DNA from 2 places in the Pseudomonas sp. CC11G genome. Region 1 is predicted to be linked to the other one. Evidence: predicted binding sites of a transcription regulator. Region 1 holds the regulator's gene; the other holds the start of a gene.
What was found. Region 1 encodes sigma-54, which starts transcription at its own class of promoters, with help from an activator protein. Its sites were predicted from a motif close to ANTGGCATNNANNTTGCTNT; they were not measured.
Positions count from the first base shown of each region.

Region 2: the regulator sigma-54 is predicted to act here: its motif matches at 4,711-4,730, upstream of AC0V2S_RS16975 (flagellar basal body rod protein FlgF).

Region 1 is NZ_JBWBZC010000011.1:109,800-117,447, reverse strand. Features, by position in the region: gene AC0V2S_RS15115 (ATP-binding cassette domain-containing protein) at 1-213, opposite strand, end outside; gene AC0V2S_RS15110 (KpsF/GutQ family sugar-phosphate isomerase) at 471-1,445, shown strand; gene AC0V2S_RS15105 (KdsC family phosphatase) at 1,445-1,969, shown strand; gene lptC (LPS export ABC transporter periplasmic protein LptC) at 1,979-2,551, shown strand; gene lptA (lipopolysaccharide transport periplasmic protein LptA) at 2,538-3,110, shown strand; gene lptB (LPS export ABC transporter ATP-binding protein) at 3,110-3,835, shown strand; gene AC0V2S_RS15085 (RNA polymerase factor sigma-54) at 4,009-5,520, shown strand; gene hpf (ribosome hibernation-promoting factor, HPF/YfiA family) at 5,647-5,955, shown strand; gene ptsN (PTS IIA-like nitrogen regulatory protein PtsN) at 5,970-6,434, shown strand; gene rapZ (RNase adapter RapZ) at 6,453-7,307, shown strand; gene AC0V2S_RS15065 (HPr family phosphocarrier protein) at 7,342-7,614, shown strand.
Region 2 is NZ_JBWBZC010000013.1:126,422-134,069, reverse strand. Features, by position in the region: partial or broken gene flgJ (flagellar assembly peptidoglycan hydrolase FlgJ) at 1-1,141, opposite strand, end outside; partial or broken gene AC0V2S_RS16990 (flagellar basal body P-ring protein FlgI) at 1,152-2,251, opposite strand; gene flgH (flagellar basal body L-ring protein FlgH) at 2,261-2,971, opposite strand; gene flgG (flagellar basal-body rod protein FlgG) at 3,077-3,862, opposite strand; gene AC0V2S_RS16975 (flagellar basal body rod protein FlgF) at 3,909-4,649, opposite strand; gene flgE (flagellar hook protein FlgE) at 4,844-6,166, opposite strand; gene AC0V2S_RS16965 (flagellar hook assembly protein FlgD) at 6,201-6,878, opposite strand; gene flgC (flagellar basal body rod protein FlgC) at 6,899-7,351, opposite strand; gene flgB (flagellar basal body rod protein FlgB) at 7,364-7,648, opposite strand, start outside.

The DNA of each region.
Region 1 (7,648 bases):
GTTCTGACCATTGACCAACACCTGACCGCTGGCCGGCCGCAACTGGGCGCCCATCAAACGCAGCAAGGTGGTTTTGCCACTCCCGGAAGGCCCCATGATGCCGGTGACCTTGCCGCGAGGAATGGAAATATCGACATTCTTGAAAATGCTGCGCGAACCGCGCATGAAGGACACGCCCTTCAGCTCGACCGCGTAGGCGTGATCGGCACTCATCTGAACTCCTTGGTACAACCGCCTATCAGACGTCATGTCTCACGGTGGGGACACCACGGGAGTGAACATGCCGGACAGGGCGGCAACTATATCACCGGCATCTGGCCGCGCCCAAGGTACAAACCCGGCAAAGGTGTTACAGCAGCGGGAAAAACGCATTTGCGCGCCTGTGACGCAACGCGCCTACATTCAAGGGTGAGCCGAACCGGCTTTGCCGCTATAATCCCCGCCTTTTCACGCGGCCACTGTCTTTAGTTATGAACCAGACCAACGACTTGATCCAATCGGCACTGCGCACCGTGCGCCTCGAAATCGAAGCGGTGGAAGGCCTGCTCCCGCGCATCGACGCGGCTTTCGTGAAAGCCTGCGAATTGATTCTGGCCAGCAAAGGCCGCGTGGTTGTGGTCGGCATGGGCAAGTCCGGGCACATCGGCAACAAGATCGCCGCCACCCTGGCCAGCACCGGCACCACTTCGTTTTTCGTGCACCCGGCCGAGGCCAGCCACGGCGACATGGGCATGATCACCCGCGATGACGTGGTGCTCGCCCTGTCCAACTCCGGCTCTACTGCCGAAATCGTGACCCTGCTGCCGCTGATCAAGCGCCTGGGCATCACCCTGATCAGCATGACCGGCAACCCCGATTCGCCGCTGGCCAAGGCCGCCGAAGTCAACCTCGACGCCCGCGTTGCCCATGAAGCCTGTCCGCTGAATCTGGCACCCACTTCTTCTACCACTGCCTCGCTGGTACTCGGCGACGCACTGGCCATCGCCCTGCTCGAAGCACGCGGGTTCACAGCTGAAGACTTTGCCTTTTCCCACCCCGGTGGTGCGCTTGGCCGACGTCTTCTGCTGAAAGTGGAAAACGTGATGCACACCGGCGAGCAACTGCCGAAGGTGCAGCGCGGTACGTTGCTGCGCGACGCGCTGATGGAAATGACCCGCAAGGGCCTGGGCATGACCGCGGTGCTGGAAGCCGATGGCAGCCTCGCCGGGATCTTCACCGACGGCGATTTGCGCCGCACCCTGGACCGCGACCTGGATATCCGTTCGGCCACCATCGACGAAGTGATGACCGTGCACGGCAAGACCGCACGCCCGGACATGCTCGCTGCCGAAGCATTGAAGATCATGGAAGACCACAAGATCGGCGCGCTGATCGTGGTGGATGAACAGGACCACCCCATTGGCGCCTTCAACCTGGGCGACCTTCTGCGCGCGGGAGTGATGTGATGAGTAACGACCTGCTGCAACGCGGCAAGGCCATCAAACTGGCCGTATTTGATGTGGACGGTGTGCTCACCGACGGCAAGATTTACTTCCTGCCCGATGGCGGTGAGTTCAAGACGTTCAGCACCCTGGACGGTCAGGGCATCAAGATGCTGATCAACTCGGGCGTGCGCACCGCCATCATTACCGGGCGCTCCTCGCCAGTGGTTGAGCGCCGCGCACAAAACCTCGGCATTCATCATTTGTATCAAGGCCGCGAAGACAAGCTGGTGGTTCTTGACGAGCTTCTGGCCGAACTCGGCCTAAGCTATGAACACGTTGCTTATCTGGGTGACGACCTGCCTGACCTGCCGGCCATTCGCCGTGCGGGCCTGGGCATGGCTGTCGCCAACGCCAATGACTTTGTCCGCCAACACGCCGATGGTGTGACCACCGCGCGCGGCGGCGAAGGTGCGGCACGCGAATTCTGCGAGCTGATTCTGCAAGCCCAGGGCAATCTCGAAGCGGCTCAAGCCGCCTACCTATAGAGCCAACGCATGCTACGCAAACTGCTTCCCTACGTATCCTTTGGCCTGGCGGCATTGCTTGTCGCGGCCCTTGGGTATTGGAACCTGAACCCGGAGAGTCTGCTCGAGCAGAAACCTCAGGCCAGCACCGACAATGCCGTCGACTTCTATGTCATCAATGCCAAGAGTGTGGAATTCCAGGCTGACGGCACCCTGCACTACGAGATGACCAGCGACAAAGTCGAGCACCTGAAAGAAAGCGACAAGAGCCTGGTGACCAAGCCGGATCTGTTGCTCTACCGGGAAACCTCGCAGCTGCCCTGGCATATCCAGAGCGAGCGCGGCGAAGTGGCGCCAGGCGGCACCGAGGTCGAACTGATCGACAACGTGCGCATTGCCCGCACCGACGAAAAGAATCGCCCCACCATCATCACCAGCAGTCGCATGACCGTGTTCCCGAACAAGGAATTTGCGCAGACCCAGCAAGCCGTTAGAATCGAGGCCGCCAATGGAGTGACCACGGCTAATGGAATGAAAGCGTATTTGAAAGACAGCCGGGTGCTCCTGCTGTCCAACGTAAGAGGCCAGCATGAGGTTCGTTAACAAATTTTCCCTGCACACCCTGTCCCTGCTTTTGAGCCTGGGCGCGGCATTTGCCAGCTCCAGCGCCTGGGCCTTGGTTACCGATCGTGAACAACCGATTCGCGTACAGGCCGACAGCGCCGAGCTCGACGACAAACAAGGTGTGGCGGTGTACCGCGGCGACGTCGTTATCACTCAGGGCAGCATGAAGATCACCGGCAACACCGTGACCATCACGCAAAACCCGCAAGGTGATATCGAAGTGTTTACCGCCGTGGGCAACCCGGCCTATTACGAGCAGAAACCGGCGCCGGACAAACAGATCGTCAAAGCCTACGGCCTGACCATCCAGTATTTCGCCGCCAAAGACCGCATCGTGCTGATCGACCAGGCCAAGGTGATTCAGGAAGGCAACACCTTCGAAGGCGAGAAAATCGTCTACGACACCCAGCGCCAGATCGTTAACGCCGGCCGTGCCAATGGCACCAACGTCACCAGCCCGCGCCCGCGTATCGACATGGTTATTCAGCCCAAGACCAAACCCGCTGGCGCCCAGCCGGCCGACAAACAGGCGCAGTAATGGCGACTCTTAAAGCCCAACACCTGGCCAAAGCTTACAAGGGCCGCCAGGTGGTTCGTGATGTCAGCCTGTCGATTGAAAGTGGTCAGATCGTTGGCCTGCTCGGCCCGAACGGCGCCGGCAAAACCACCTGCTTCTACATGATCGTCGGTTTGGTAAACGCCGATCAGGGCCGCGTGCTGATCGACCAACAGGACGTCACCCACCTGCCCATGCACGGTCGTGCACGCGCCGGTATCGGTTATCTGCCGCAAGAAGCGTCGATCTTTCGCAAGCTCTCGGTGGCCGACAACATCATGGCCATTCTCGAAACGCGTAAAGAGCTCGACAGTGCCGGCCGCCGCAAGGAACTGGAAAGCCTGCTGCAGGAATTCCATATCAGCCATATCCGCGACAACCTCGGCATGAGCCTGTCCGGTGGTGAACGTCGCCGGGTGGAAATCGCCCGCGCGCTGGCCACTGCGCCAAAATTCATTCTGCTGGACGAACCGTTCGCCGGTGTCGACCCGATTTCTGTTGGCGATATCAAACAGATCATTCATCACCTCAAGGCCAAAGGCATTGGCGTGCTGATCACCGATCACAACGTGCGTGAAACCCTGGATATCTGCGAAACGGCCTATATCGTCAATGACGGCCAGCTGATTGCCGAGGGCGACTCTGCAACCATCCTGGCCAACCAGCTGGTGAAAGAGGTGTATCTGGGTCATGAGTTCCGCCTGTAACAGGCGCCCGCAGTACCCGTCTGTAGTGAATTTCGGACACGCACTACAGACTTCGATTGAGGACTAGGCAAACCCCTCAAACATAGGCATATAATTTGCTTCCTGGTGGCGCTCATGCGCCCTCGTTGTGGAAAGCGCGTATGCGCCGGCGAATAAGGTCTTAAGCCCCCTCCATGAAACCATCGCTCGTCCTAAAAATGGGCCAGCAGCTGACGATGACACCGCAGCTGCAACAAGCCATCCGCTTACTCCAACTGTCGACCCTGGATCTGCAACAAGAGATTCAGGAGGCGCTGGAGTCCAATCCCATGCTCGAACGCCAGGAAGAAGGCGAGGACTTCGACAATAGCGATCCGCTGGCCGATGGCGCCGAAAGCGCGCCCGCCGCGCCGAACAGCGAAGAGTCCTACCAGGACACCAGCTACCAGGAAACCTCGGCGCCTACCGTCGACAACCTGGAAGAAGGCGAATGGAACGAACGCATTCCCAATGAGCTTCCCGTCGACACCGCCTGGGAAGACATCTACCAGACTAGCGCGAGCAGCCTGCCCTCCAACGACGATGATGAGTGGGACTTCACCACCCGCACCTCGGCCGGTGAAAGCCTGCAAAGCCATATGCTCTGGCAGCTCAACCTGGCGCCGATGTCCGACAAGGACCGGCTGATTGCCGTCACCCTGATCGACTGCATCAACGACCAGGGCTACCTGGAAGAAACCCTCGAAGAAGTGCTGGACGCGTTCGACCCGGAGCTCGACATCGAGCTCGACGAAGTCGAAGCCGTGCTGCACCGCATCCAGCAATTCGAACCCTCCGGCATTGGCGCGCGCGACCTGCGCGAATGCCTGCTGCTGCAACTGCGTCAGCTGCCCGCCAAAACCCAATGGCTGGCCGAGGCCCAGCGTTTGGCTGGCGACTACCTCGACCTGCTCGGCGGCCGCGATTACAGCCAACTGATGCGCCGCATGAAGCTCAAGGAAGACGAGCTGCGCCAGGTCATCGAGCTGATTCAAAGCCTCAACCCGCGCCCGGGCTCGCAGATCGAAGCGAGCGAACCGGAATACGTGGTGCCTGACGTTATCGTGCGCAAGCACAACGATCGCTGGCTGGTGGAGCTGAACCAGGAAGCGATGCCGCGTCTGCGGGTCAACCCGCAATACGCCGGTTTCGTGCGTCGTGCCGACTCCAGCGCCGACAACACCTTCATGCGCAATCAGCTGCAAGAGGCGCGCTGGTTTATCAAAAGCCTGCAAAGCCGCAACGAAACGCTGATGAAAGTGGCCAGCCAGATCGTCGAGCACCAACGTGGGTTCCTCGACTACGGCGACGAAGCGATGAAACCCTTGGTGCTGCACGACATCGCCGAAGCGGTGGGCATGCACGAATCGACCATCTCACGCGTTACCACGCAGAAGTTCATGCACACCCCGCGTGGCATTTACGAGCTGAAGTACTTCTTTTCCAGCCACGTCAGCACCTCCGAAGGCGGCGAATGCTCGTCCACGGCGATCCGCGCAATCATCAAAAAACTGGTTGCCGCGGAAAATGCGAAAAAGCCGTTGAGTGACAGCAAGATCGCTGGTTTACTGGAGGCACAGGGCATTCAGGTAGCCCGTCGCACAGTCGCCAAGTACCGCGAATCCCTCGGGATAGCGCCCTCCAGTGAACGTAAGCGACTGATGTAAACGTTATTCAGGGTTCGCCCGGCGAACCCTGCTCTGGCAAGACGACTACACTGATCCAAGGCCAAAGTGTTCCGGCGACAAGCCCGATAGCTTGTCTCTTACACACGGCAATAAGGAGAAAGCGGTATGCAAGTCAACATCAGTGGACATCAGCTGGATGTGACCGACGCCCTACGCGACTACATCGACGAGAAACTCAGTCGATTGGAACGCCACTTCGACAAGATCACCAACGTGCAAGTGACCATGGAGGTCGAGAAGCTCAAGCAGAAAATCGAAGCGACTTTGCACATCGCCGGAGGCGAAGTGGTCGCCAACGCCGAACATGACGACATGTACGCTGCCATCGATCTACTCACCGACAAACTCGATCGCCAACTTATCAAACATAAGGAAAAGCAGCTGGGTCGCCTGCAAGGCGCCACAGTCCGCTGACACCAACCCAACCCATGATTCGACTTGAAAATATCCTGACCCCCGGCCGCTCCCTTGTGGGCGTGCCGGGCGGCAGCAAAAAGCGTGTACTCGAACAAATCGCCAACCTGGTCGCGCGTGAATTGCCCGACCTGGACGGCCAAGACATTTTCGAAAGCCTGGTGGCCCGGGAAAAACTGGGCTCCACCGGCTTTGGCAATGGCATCGCCATTCCCCACTGCCGCTTGCCCGGCTGCACGGCGCCGATCAGCGCCTTGTTGCGCCTGGAGTCGGCGGTTGATTTCGACGCCATCGACGGCGCGCCGGTAGACCTGCTGTTTGTGTTGCTGGTACCCGAAGCCGCCACCGATGAACACCTGGAGCTGTTGCGCCAGATCGCCAGCATGCTTGACCGCAGCGATGTCCGCGACCAACTGCGCCACGCCCCCACCAGCGAACGTCTTTATCAGGTTGTCGTAGACGTACAAAACGGCCGCTAGGCGAACGGGTGACTGTGCATGCGTTTGATCATCGTCAGTGGCCGGTCCGGTTCAGGCAAGAGCACAGCGCTGGATGTGCTCGAAGACAACGGCTTTTACTGCATCGATAACCTGCCCGCCGGGCTTCTGCCCGAGCTTGCCGAACGCTCCCTGCTGCACACCGAATTGCTGCAACCGCTGGTAGCCGTGTCCATCGATGCGCGCAACCTGCCCAGCCAGCTCAAACGTTTTCCAGAAATTCTCGCCGAAGTGCGTGCCCGGCATATCCACTGCGATGTGTTGTACCTAGACGCCGACGACGACACCCTGCTCAAGCGTTTTTCCGAGACCCGTCGCCGCCACCCGCTGACCACCGACGAGCGCTCGCTGGCCGAAGCAATTCACGACGAAAGCGTGCTGCTGAGCCCGATCACCGATCTGGCCGATCTCAAGATCGACACCACCCACCTGAACCTCTACCAACTGCGCGACACCTTGAAGCTGCGCCTGCTGAACAAGCCCGAACCAGGCACGGCATTTCTGGTGGAGTCGTTCGGGTTCAAGCGCGGCATGCCGGTGGATGCCGATCTGGTATTCGACGTGCGCTGCCTGCCCAACCCCTACTGGAAGCCCGAACTGCGTGAGCATTCGGGGTTGGATTCGGTGGTTGCCGAATACCTGCAGGAACAGCCCGACGTACAGGAAATGTACGACGATATTTACGCCTACCTGCACAAATGGCTACCGCGTATCGCCGCCAGTAACCGCTCATATGTCACAGTCGCTGTTGGTTGTACGGGCGGTCATCATCGCTCGGTCTACCTGGCGGACCGGCTGGGCAAAGAACTGAAAAAAACCCTGAAAAACATCCAGGTTCGTCATCGCGACCTTTAGAGTCGCGAGGCCTTATAGAAGGACTTAAGCAGCAATGCCTGCCTGCGAAATCACCATCATCAACAAGCTCGGCCTTCACGCCCGCGCCGCCGCCAAATTTGTCGGCGTAGCCGGTCGTTTTCCGTGCCAGATCCGCATCGGCCGCAGCCCCGAAAGCTGTGTAGACGGCAAGAGCATCATGGCCGTCATGATGCTGGCCGCCGGCAAAGGCACCGCCATTCACCTGAGCACAGACGGCGAACAGGGCGATGAAGCCCTGGCTGCATTGGTGGAATTGATCAACAACCGCTTCGACGAAGGCGAGTAATCCCCTCCCCCACTCAGCGCGTCAGCGCGGCGTC
Region 2 (7,648 bases), on a different contig from region 1:
AGTTCGCGCACGAACTGTTTCGGGTTGGCGGTTTTATCCAGTGCGTTGTCGTACCGGTCGTTGTTCTGCAGGAAGCTCACGTAGTCGTTGAAGCTCTCCTGGAAACTGTCGTACGAGCGAAATGCCGCCGCTTCTTTCACTGCCTGGCCACCTTTGTATTCGGTGGTCACGGCACGCGCCGAATCGCCGTCCCAGCCGCCTGCGGCCTTGATGCCGAACAGGTTGTGGCTGCTGGAGCCGTCGGAGTCACGAATGATCGACTTGCCCCAACCGGTTTCCAGTGCGGCCTGGGCCACCAGGTAGGCCGGGTCTACACCAATCTTGGCGGCCGCTTCCTGCGCCATCGGCAGCATGGTGGAGATAAATTCGTCGGCCGACTTGAAGGCCGCTTTGCCCGGTGCCAATGGCGGTTGTGCCAGACGGCGGCCGGAGCTGGCATCAATGGCGTTAAGCGCAGCGGTCTTGCTGCTCGCAGTGGCACCAATCGCCGCGCTGTTGCTGGTGTTTTCGCCGCCAGCCAGTCGTTCTGGGCCAACGGCTTGCCGTCCGCTGTCGCACCGGCCGTTGTAGTTGGGACAATCCCGGCCAGCAATCGGTCAGACAATGTGCCCGGCAGCGACAGGCGGCGCTTGTTCAGCAGCTTCGAGTCGTCACGAAGCTTGTCCACGGGCGGCAACTCCTTGACCGCGTGGCTGGTCAGCGTCTTGCTCGCGCTGTCGCTGGCCGGGGTTGTGCCGGTGTTAGTGGTGGCATTGATGACGCTGGCATCGCCGGCCTGGGCAAACGGGTTGGCCTTGTGGGTGCCGCTCTTCATTTTCGACATTTGCCGCGCCAGCACATCGGCCAGGCCGATGCCGCCCTCTTTGGACATTTTGACCGCCAGCTCCTGGTCGTACATTTGCTGGTAGGTCTTGGCCTCGTTGCTGTTCATGAAGTTGCCTTCGGAGAAGGCTTCGTTGGCCGAACGCATCGCCTTGAGCATCTGGTTGAGAAACAGCGACTCGAATTCCTGGGCAACTTTCTTGATGTTGCCTTCGCTGTCGCGGTCCTGGCCGACTTTCAGGTTGGCCAGGCGATTGAGGTCGCTGTAGGCGCCGCTGTCGAGCTTGGAGCCAACCCCGGATGTCAATTTCGCGTCCATGGCTGCCTCCTTAGATAACGATCAAGTCGGCTTGCAGCGCGCCGGCCTGTTTCAGTGCTTCAAGAATGGCCATCAGGTCAGACGGCGAGGCGCCGACCTGGTTAACCGCCCGTACGATTTCATCCAGCGTGGTGCCGGGGCCGAATTTGAACATCGGCTTGGTTTCCTGCTCGGCACTCACTTTAGAACGCGGTACCACGGCGGTTTGGCCGTTAGACAAGGCGCCGGGCTGGCTGACGATAGGGTCTTCGGTGATGCTCACCGTCAGGCTGCCGTGGGTAACGGCCGCCGGCTGAACCTTGACGTTCTGGCCGATCACGATGGTGCCGGTACGCGAGTTGATGATGACTTTCGCCACCGCCTGGCCGGCGTCCACTTCGAGGTTTTCCAGAATCGAGAGGTAGTCCACGCGCTGGTTAGGGTCCAGCGGCGCGCTGACGCGGATCGAGCCGCCGTCAATGGCCTGGGCCACGCCGGGGCCGAGCAGTTCGTTGATCTGGTCGACCATATGCTTGGCGGTGGTGAAATCCGGGCGGTTGAGGTTCAGGTCAGGGTGTTGCCCTGGTCGAAACCGCTCGGCACCGGCCGCTCTACCGTGGCACCGCTGGGAATGCGGCCGGCCGACGGCACGTTAACGGTGATTTTAGAACCGTCGGCGCCTTGGGCGTCGAAGCCGCCGACCACCAGGTTGCCCTGGGCGATGGCGTAGACGTTGCCGTCGATACCTTTCAAGGGGGTCATCAGCAGGCTGCCGCCACGCAAGCTCTTGGCGTTACCGATGGACGAGATAGTCACGTCGATGGTTTGCCCGGGCTTGGCGAAGGCCGGCAGGTCAGCGTGAATCGACACCGCCGCGACGTTCTTCAGCTGCACGTTGCCGCCGGTGGGCACCTTGATGCCGAACTGGGCCAGCATGTTGTTGAAGGTCTGCACGGTAAACGGTGTTTGCGTGGTCTGGTCGCCGCTGCCGTTCAGGCCCACAACCAGGCCGTAACCAATCAGCTGGTTGGAGCGCACGCCCTGGATGGTGACCAGGTCTTTGATCCGCTCAGCCTGCACCGCCGAAGCGGCGAGCAGGAGACAGCAGGCGGTAAGCAGTCGTTTGATCATGACCGGCACTCAGAAAGGAAACAGCGGGCTGCTGAAGAAGCGGTCGAACCAACCTGGCTGGTTGGCATCGGCAAACGCGCCGGTTCCCGAATAGGTAATGCGCGCATCGGCCACACGGGCGGACGACACGGTGTTGTCGGTGGCGATGTCATCGGCGCGGACCAGGCCGGCAATGCGCACCAGTTCGTCGCCGGTATTAAGGGTCATCCACTTCTCGCCGCGGACCGCCAGAATGCCGTTGGGCAGTACTTCGGCAATGGTGACGGTGACCGAACCGGTCAGGCTGTTGCTCTGCGCGGCGGTGCTTTTACCGGTGGCTTTACGCGAACCGGCGTATCCGGCGTCGAGGCTCAACTTGCCGGCATTGAGCGGGTTGATGCCGACGTCAGGATTGTCTACCGACACACTGCCGCCAAACAGCGAGGTCAGACCGATGGAGGTGTTGCTGTCTTTGGCGATATCCGAGTTGGCGGCTTTGCTCGCCGAGGTGCGCTCATTCAGAGTGATGGTGATGATGTCACCCACGCGGTATGCCTTGCGGTCGCCATACAGGTTGTTTTCGAAACCGGTCTGGTAGATGGAACCGTTATTCAGCGCTGCCGGCAACGGCGTGCGCGGCAGCACCGGCGCGTAGTACGGGTCGTTCGGCTTGGCCGTAGGCGCGACGCAGCCGCCCAGAGCGAAGAGGCCAAGCAGGGGAAGAAGAACTAACCGTTTCATAACGCGTACCTCACATATTTTTTGCAACTGACCAGAGCGAGCCACCGATTGCCTACCAGCTCCTTATGGCGGGCCAAACGGGCTGTGGCTAAACCCAGCCAGTGATTAAAGATTCTGGGTAATGAACGACAGCATCTGGTCCGCGGTGGAAATCACCTTGGAGTTCATTTCGTAGGCGCGCTGGGTGGTGATCATGTTCACCATCTCTTCCACCACGCTCACGTTGGAGTTTTCCAGGGTGTTCTGTTCGATGGTGCCCAGGCCCGTCAGGCCAGGCGTGCCGACTTGCGGCGCGCCGCTGGAGGCGGTTTCCAGGAACAGGTTTTTACCGACTGCTTCCAGACCGCCCGGGTTGATGAAGTCGGCGGTTTGAATGTTGCCCACGATCTGCGGCGTGGCGTTGCCGGCGGTGGTTACCGAGGCGGTGCCGTCTTCACCCACGGTGAAGGTACGGGTTTCGGCTGGAATGACGATTGCCGGTTCCAGCGGGAAGCCGTTGGAGGTCACCACCTGGCCGTCGGAGTTCAGGTGAAAGCTACCGTCGCGGGTGTAGGCGATGGTGCCGTCAGGCTGCAGCACCTGGAAGAAACCACGGCCGTTGACCGCCATATCCAGCGGCTGCTCAGTGGTTTGCAGGCTGCCGATGGTGAACATTTTCTGCGTGCCGGCAATGCGCACACCGGTACCCAGTTGCAGGCCGGACGGCAGTTGGCTGTCCTGGGTGCTTTGGGCGCCGGGTTGACGACGGATCTGGTAGAGCAGGTCCTGGAATTCGGCGCGATCCCGTTTGAAACCGGTGGTCGACACGTTGGCCAGGTTGTTGGAAATGGTCGTCAGGTTCATGTCCTGGGCGGACAAACCGGTTTTACTGACCCACAGAGCCGGAAGCATGAATGTTCTCCTCGGGCGCCGACATCACGGCGCCGCGTACTGATATTTAGCTAAGTTGCAAAACACGAGCCAGGGACGTGGCGTCGTCTTCGGCCGTTCGCATCATCTTCACTTGCAGTTCGAACTGGCGGGACAGTGAGAGGATCGAGGTCATCTCCTCCACCGCGTTGACGTTGCTGGTTTCCACAAAGCCGGACTCCAGCTTCACGTTGTCGTCAGCCAGCAGGGGCTCGCTGCCCTTGTAATGGATCATGCCGTCCAGGCCCTTCTCCATTTGCTTGAGGTCGGGGTTGACCAGCTTGATGCGGTCTACCTCGGCCAGCACATTGGGGGCCTCGCCGAGGGCGCGAATGGTGATAGTGCCGTCCTGGCCGATCTCCACTTTTTGCTCCGGCGGCACGGAAATCGGCCCGCCATTGCCCAAAACCGGCAAACCGCTGCCGGTGCGCAACTGGCCAAGGCCGTCGATTTTCAGGCTGGCGGTACGTACATACGCTTCTTTACCGTCCAGGCCTTGCACCGCCATCCAACCGTCGCCGCTGACGGCCACGTCCATGGGGTTGCCGGTGTCTTGCAAGGTGCCGGGGGTAAAGTCGGTGCCGGGGCGTTCGCTCATGGCATATACGCGCGACGGAAAGCTGTCGCCGAACACCTGCATGGAACGCGCTTGTTCGAAGTCACGGCGAAAACCGCTCGTGGAGATGTTCGCCAAATTGTTGGCATGGGCCCGCTGAGCCATCGTGTTCTGGCTAGCCCCTGTCATGGCGACGTACAGCATTTTATCCATGGTGTTTCTCCGAGATTGGGCCGTGCCAAACGCTGGCGGCCTGCGGCTCTATGCAAGCTATAAAGCAGGCATCGTGCCAATCCCGAAATATTTCTGTACACCATTGATAAGCAAGGAATTTCACAAACAACAAAGGGCTTCCGAAGAAGCCCTTTGCAGGTGTGCGGCGACGGTTTGCCGCCGGCGGCAACCGGTTAACGCAGGTTAATGATGGTTTGCGTCACGGCGTTTTCGGTCTCGATGGTTTTGGCGTTGGCCTGATAGTTACGTTGCGCCACGATCAGGTCGACCAGCTCGGTGGAAATATCCACGTTGGAGGACTCCAGCGCACCAGCAGTCAATGAACCCAAGGTGCCAGCACGCGGCGTACCCACCACAGGCTCACCCGAATCGGCCGACTGCACCCACTGGGTTTTACCCACAGGCGTCAAGCCCTGCACGTTGGCGAAGTTGGCCAGAATCACCTGCCCTTGAATCTTCGACTGGCCGTTGGTGTAGCGGGCGAAGATCTGGCCGGTGTCGTCAATTTCCAGACCCGACAGCTGGCCGGTGGTGTAACCGTCCTGGGCCACGGCGTTGACGGCGAAGGTGCTGGAAACCTGGGAGGAACCGCGAATATCCAGGGTCACAACGGCCGAAGCATCAGCGCCGTTGGATGCCCATACAGGCGGTGTAGCGCCATCGGACTGCGCAGGAACCCAGTTACTGATGGTCAGTTTGCTGTTGGTATAACCCAACCCGGCACCCGGGGTGATCGTGCCGAGCTGCCCGGCGCCGTCGAAGGTAATGTTCGTGGTTGCAGGCACGGTGCTGGCCGGATTTTGCGGGTTACGACCATCGATCAAGACGTTCATGGTCCAGTCGTTCGCCACCGGCGGCGTCGCCGACGGGTCCGCGTTGTTGATGAAGTACTGGGTCATGACGTGGGCGTTGCCCTGGGCGTCGTAGATATTCACCGAGGTCGACGAGGTGTAGGTGGTCGGATCGCTCGGGTCGAACGGCGTGTTAGTCGGCGCCTTGCTGCTGGAGTTCAGGTTGAAGCTTTGGGTAATCGCAGTGGTGGCCTTTGGCGCCTGGTTGGAGGTCTGAATGCTCAGGTTACCGACCACGCCGTTCTGCAGCTGACCGTTGCCGTCTACCGAGTAGCCCTGCAGGTTGTAGCCGTTGTTGTCGACGATATTGCCGGCCTTGTCGGTACCGAAGTAGCCGGCACGGGTGTAGCTGATCGAACCGTTGTTGCTGGTCACGAAAAAGCCGTTGCCGTTCACACCCATGTCCAGGGCGTTTTCGGTGTAGTCGATGGTGCCCTGGTTGAACAGCTGGGCAACGTTGCCCAGCAACACGCCGCTACCGATGGCGTTGCTGCTGGAGGCCAGCATGGACGAGGAATACAGGTCCTGGAATTCGGCACGGGACTGTTTAAAGCCCACGGTGCCGGCGTTGGCGATGTTGTTACCAGTGATATTCAGGTCACTGGAGGCGGCCTTGATACCGCTAAGTCCGATATTGAACGACATGGGATGCTCCTGAAACGGCCGGGGTTGCCGGCGGTTATTGACCTATCACTTGAACTTTGGAAATGCCGATGCTGCCCAGCCCTGCGAGGTTCAGCAGCATCTCGCCGCCGTTGATCCCCAGGGTGACGCTGTCGACGTTGGCTGGGAGGCTGGTGCCCATGGCCACGTCTTTGCCGCCTACCGATGCGATGGCGTCGAAGCTGTAGGTGCCAGGCGCCATGACATTGCCGCTGGAATCTTTGCCGTCCCACATAAAGGTGACCTGGCCGGTTGATTGCTGGCCCAGGTTGACGCGCGACACCTGGTTGCCCTTGCTGTCGAGCACGTTGACGTACAGGTTGTCGGTGCCACTGGTGAGCGCGATGCTGCCTTTGAAGGTTTCGCTGGTGTCGACCACGGCGGTGTCGGTGGAGAGGATCACCTTGCGACCCACCAGCGACGAGGCTTGCAGCGCCTGCGACGACTGGGTGCTGGAGAGAATGCTCTCCACGCTGGTGTTGAGGTTGTCCAAGCTTTCCACCTGGGTGAACTGGGCCAGTTGCGCCACGAATTCACTGTTGGTTTGCGGGTCCAGCGGGTTCTGGTTGTTCATTTGCGCGACCAAGAGTTGCAGGAACTGGTCCTTGCCCAGGGTCTTGTCCTTGGTAGTCGTATCCTTGACGGCATACTGGTCCAGTATCGAACTCTGGGTGCTTACGCTATCGACGGCCATTTCTTTCCCCTACGTTCGAATTACTGACCCAGGGTCAGAACCTTGGTCATCATTTGTTTGGCGGTATTCATCATTTCGGTGTTGGTCTGGAACGCACGGCTGGCGGAGATCATGTCGGCCATCTCTTCCACCACGTTGACGTTCGGGTAGTAGACGTAACCGTCTTTATCCGCGGCCGGGTGGTTGGGCTCGTAGCGCGGCGTCAGGCTGCTCTGGTCTTCGACCACACCCATCACCTGCACGCCCCGACCGGAGTTGTCCTGGTCGGCAAACAGCGAGGTTCCGGCGCCGTTCTGCTGGGTCTGCTGGTCGGTGAACATGGTGGCGAACACCGGGTGGCGGGCGCGGTAGGTCTTGTCGACGCTGGACGAGACGGTCTCGGCGTTGGCGATGTTGCTGGAGATGGTGTTCAGGCGGGTGGTCTGAGCACTCATGCCGGTACCGGCGATATTGAAGACACTGGAAAGGGACATGGTTCGTCTCCGTTATTCGCCGCGAATCGCAGCAACAAGGCCTTTGAATTTGGCGTTCAGCAGGGTGAAGCTGGCTTGGAACTGCACAGCGTTTTCTGCGTAATTGGATTGCTCGATCTGCTCATCGACGGTGTTCTGGTCCACCGAAGGCTGGGTCGGCACGCGGTAGTTCAGGCCTGCGTCACCGGCGTCCAGACCTTCAGCGGCGATGTGGCCGGTGTTGGTGGTAGCGAGCGAGAAGCCGCCCTTGTTCTTTTCAGCCTGGGCGGCGAGCACCGAGGCGAAGTCCAGATCACG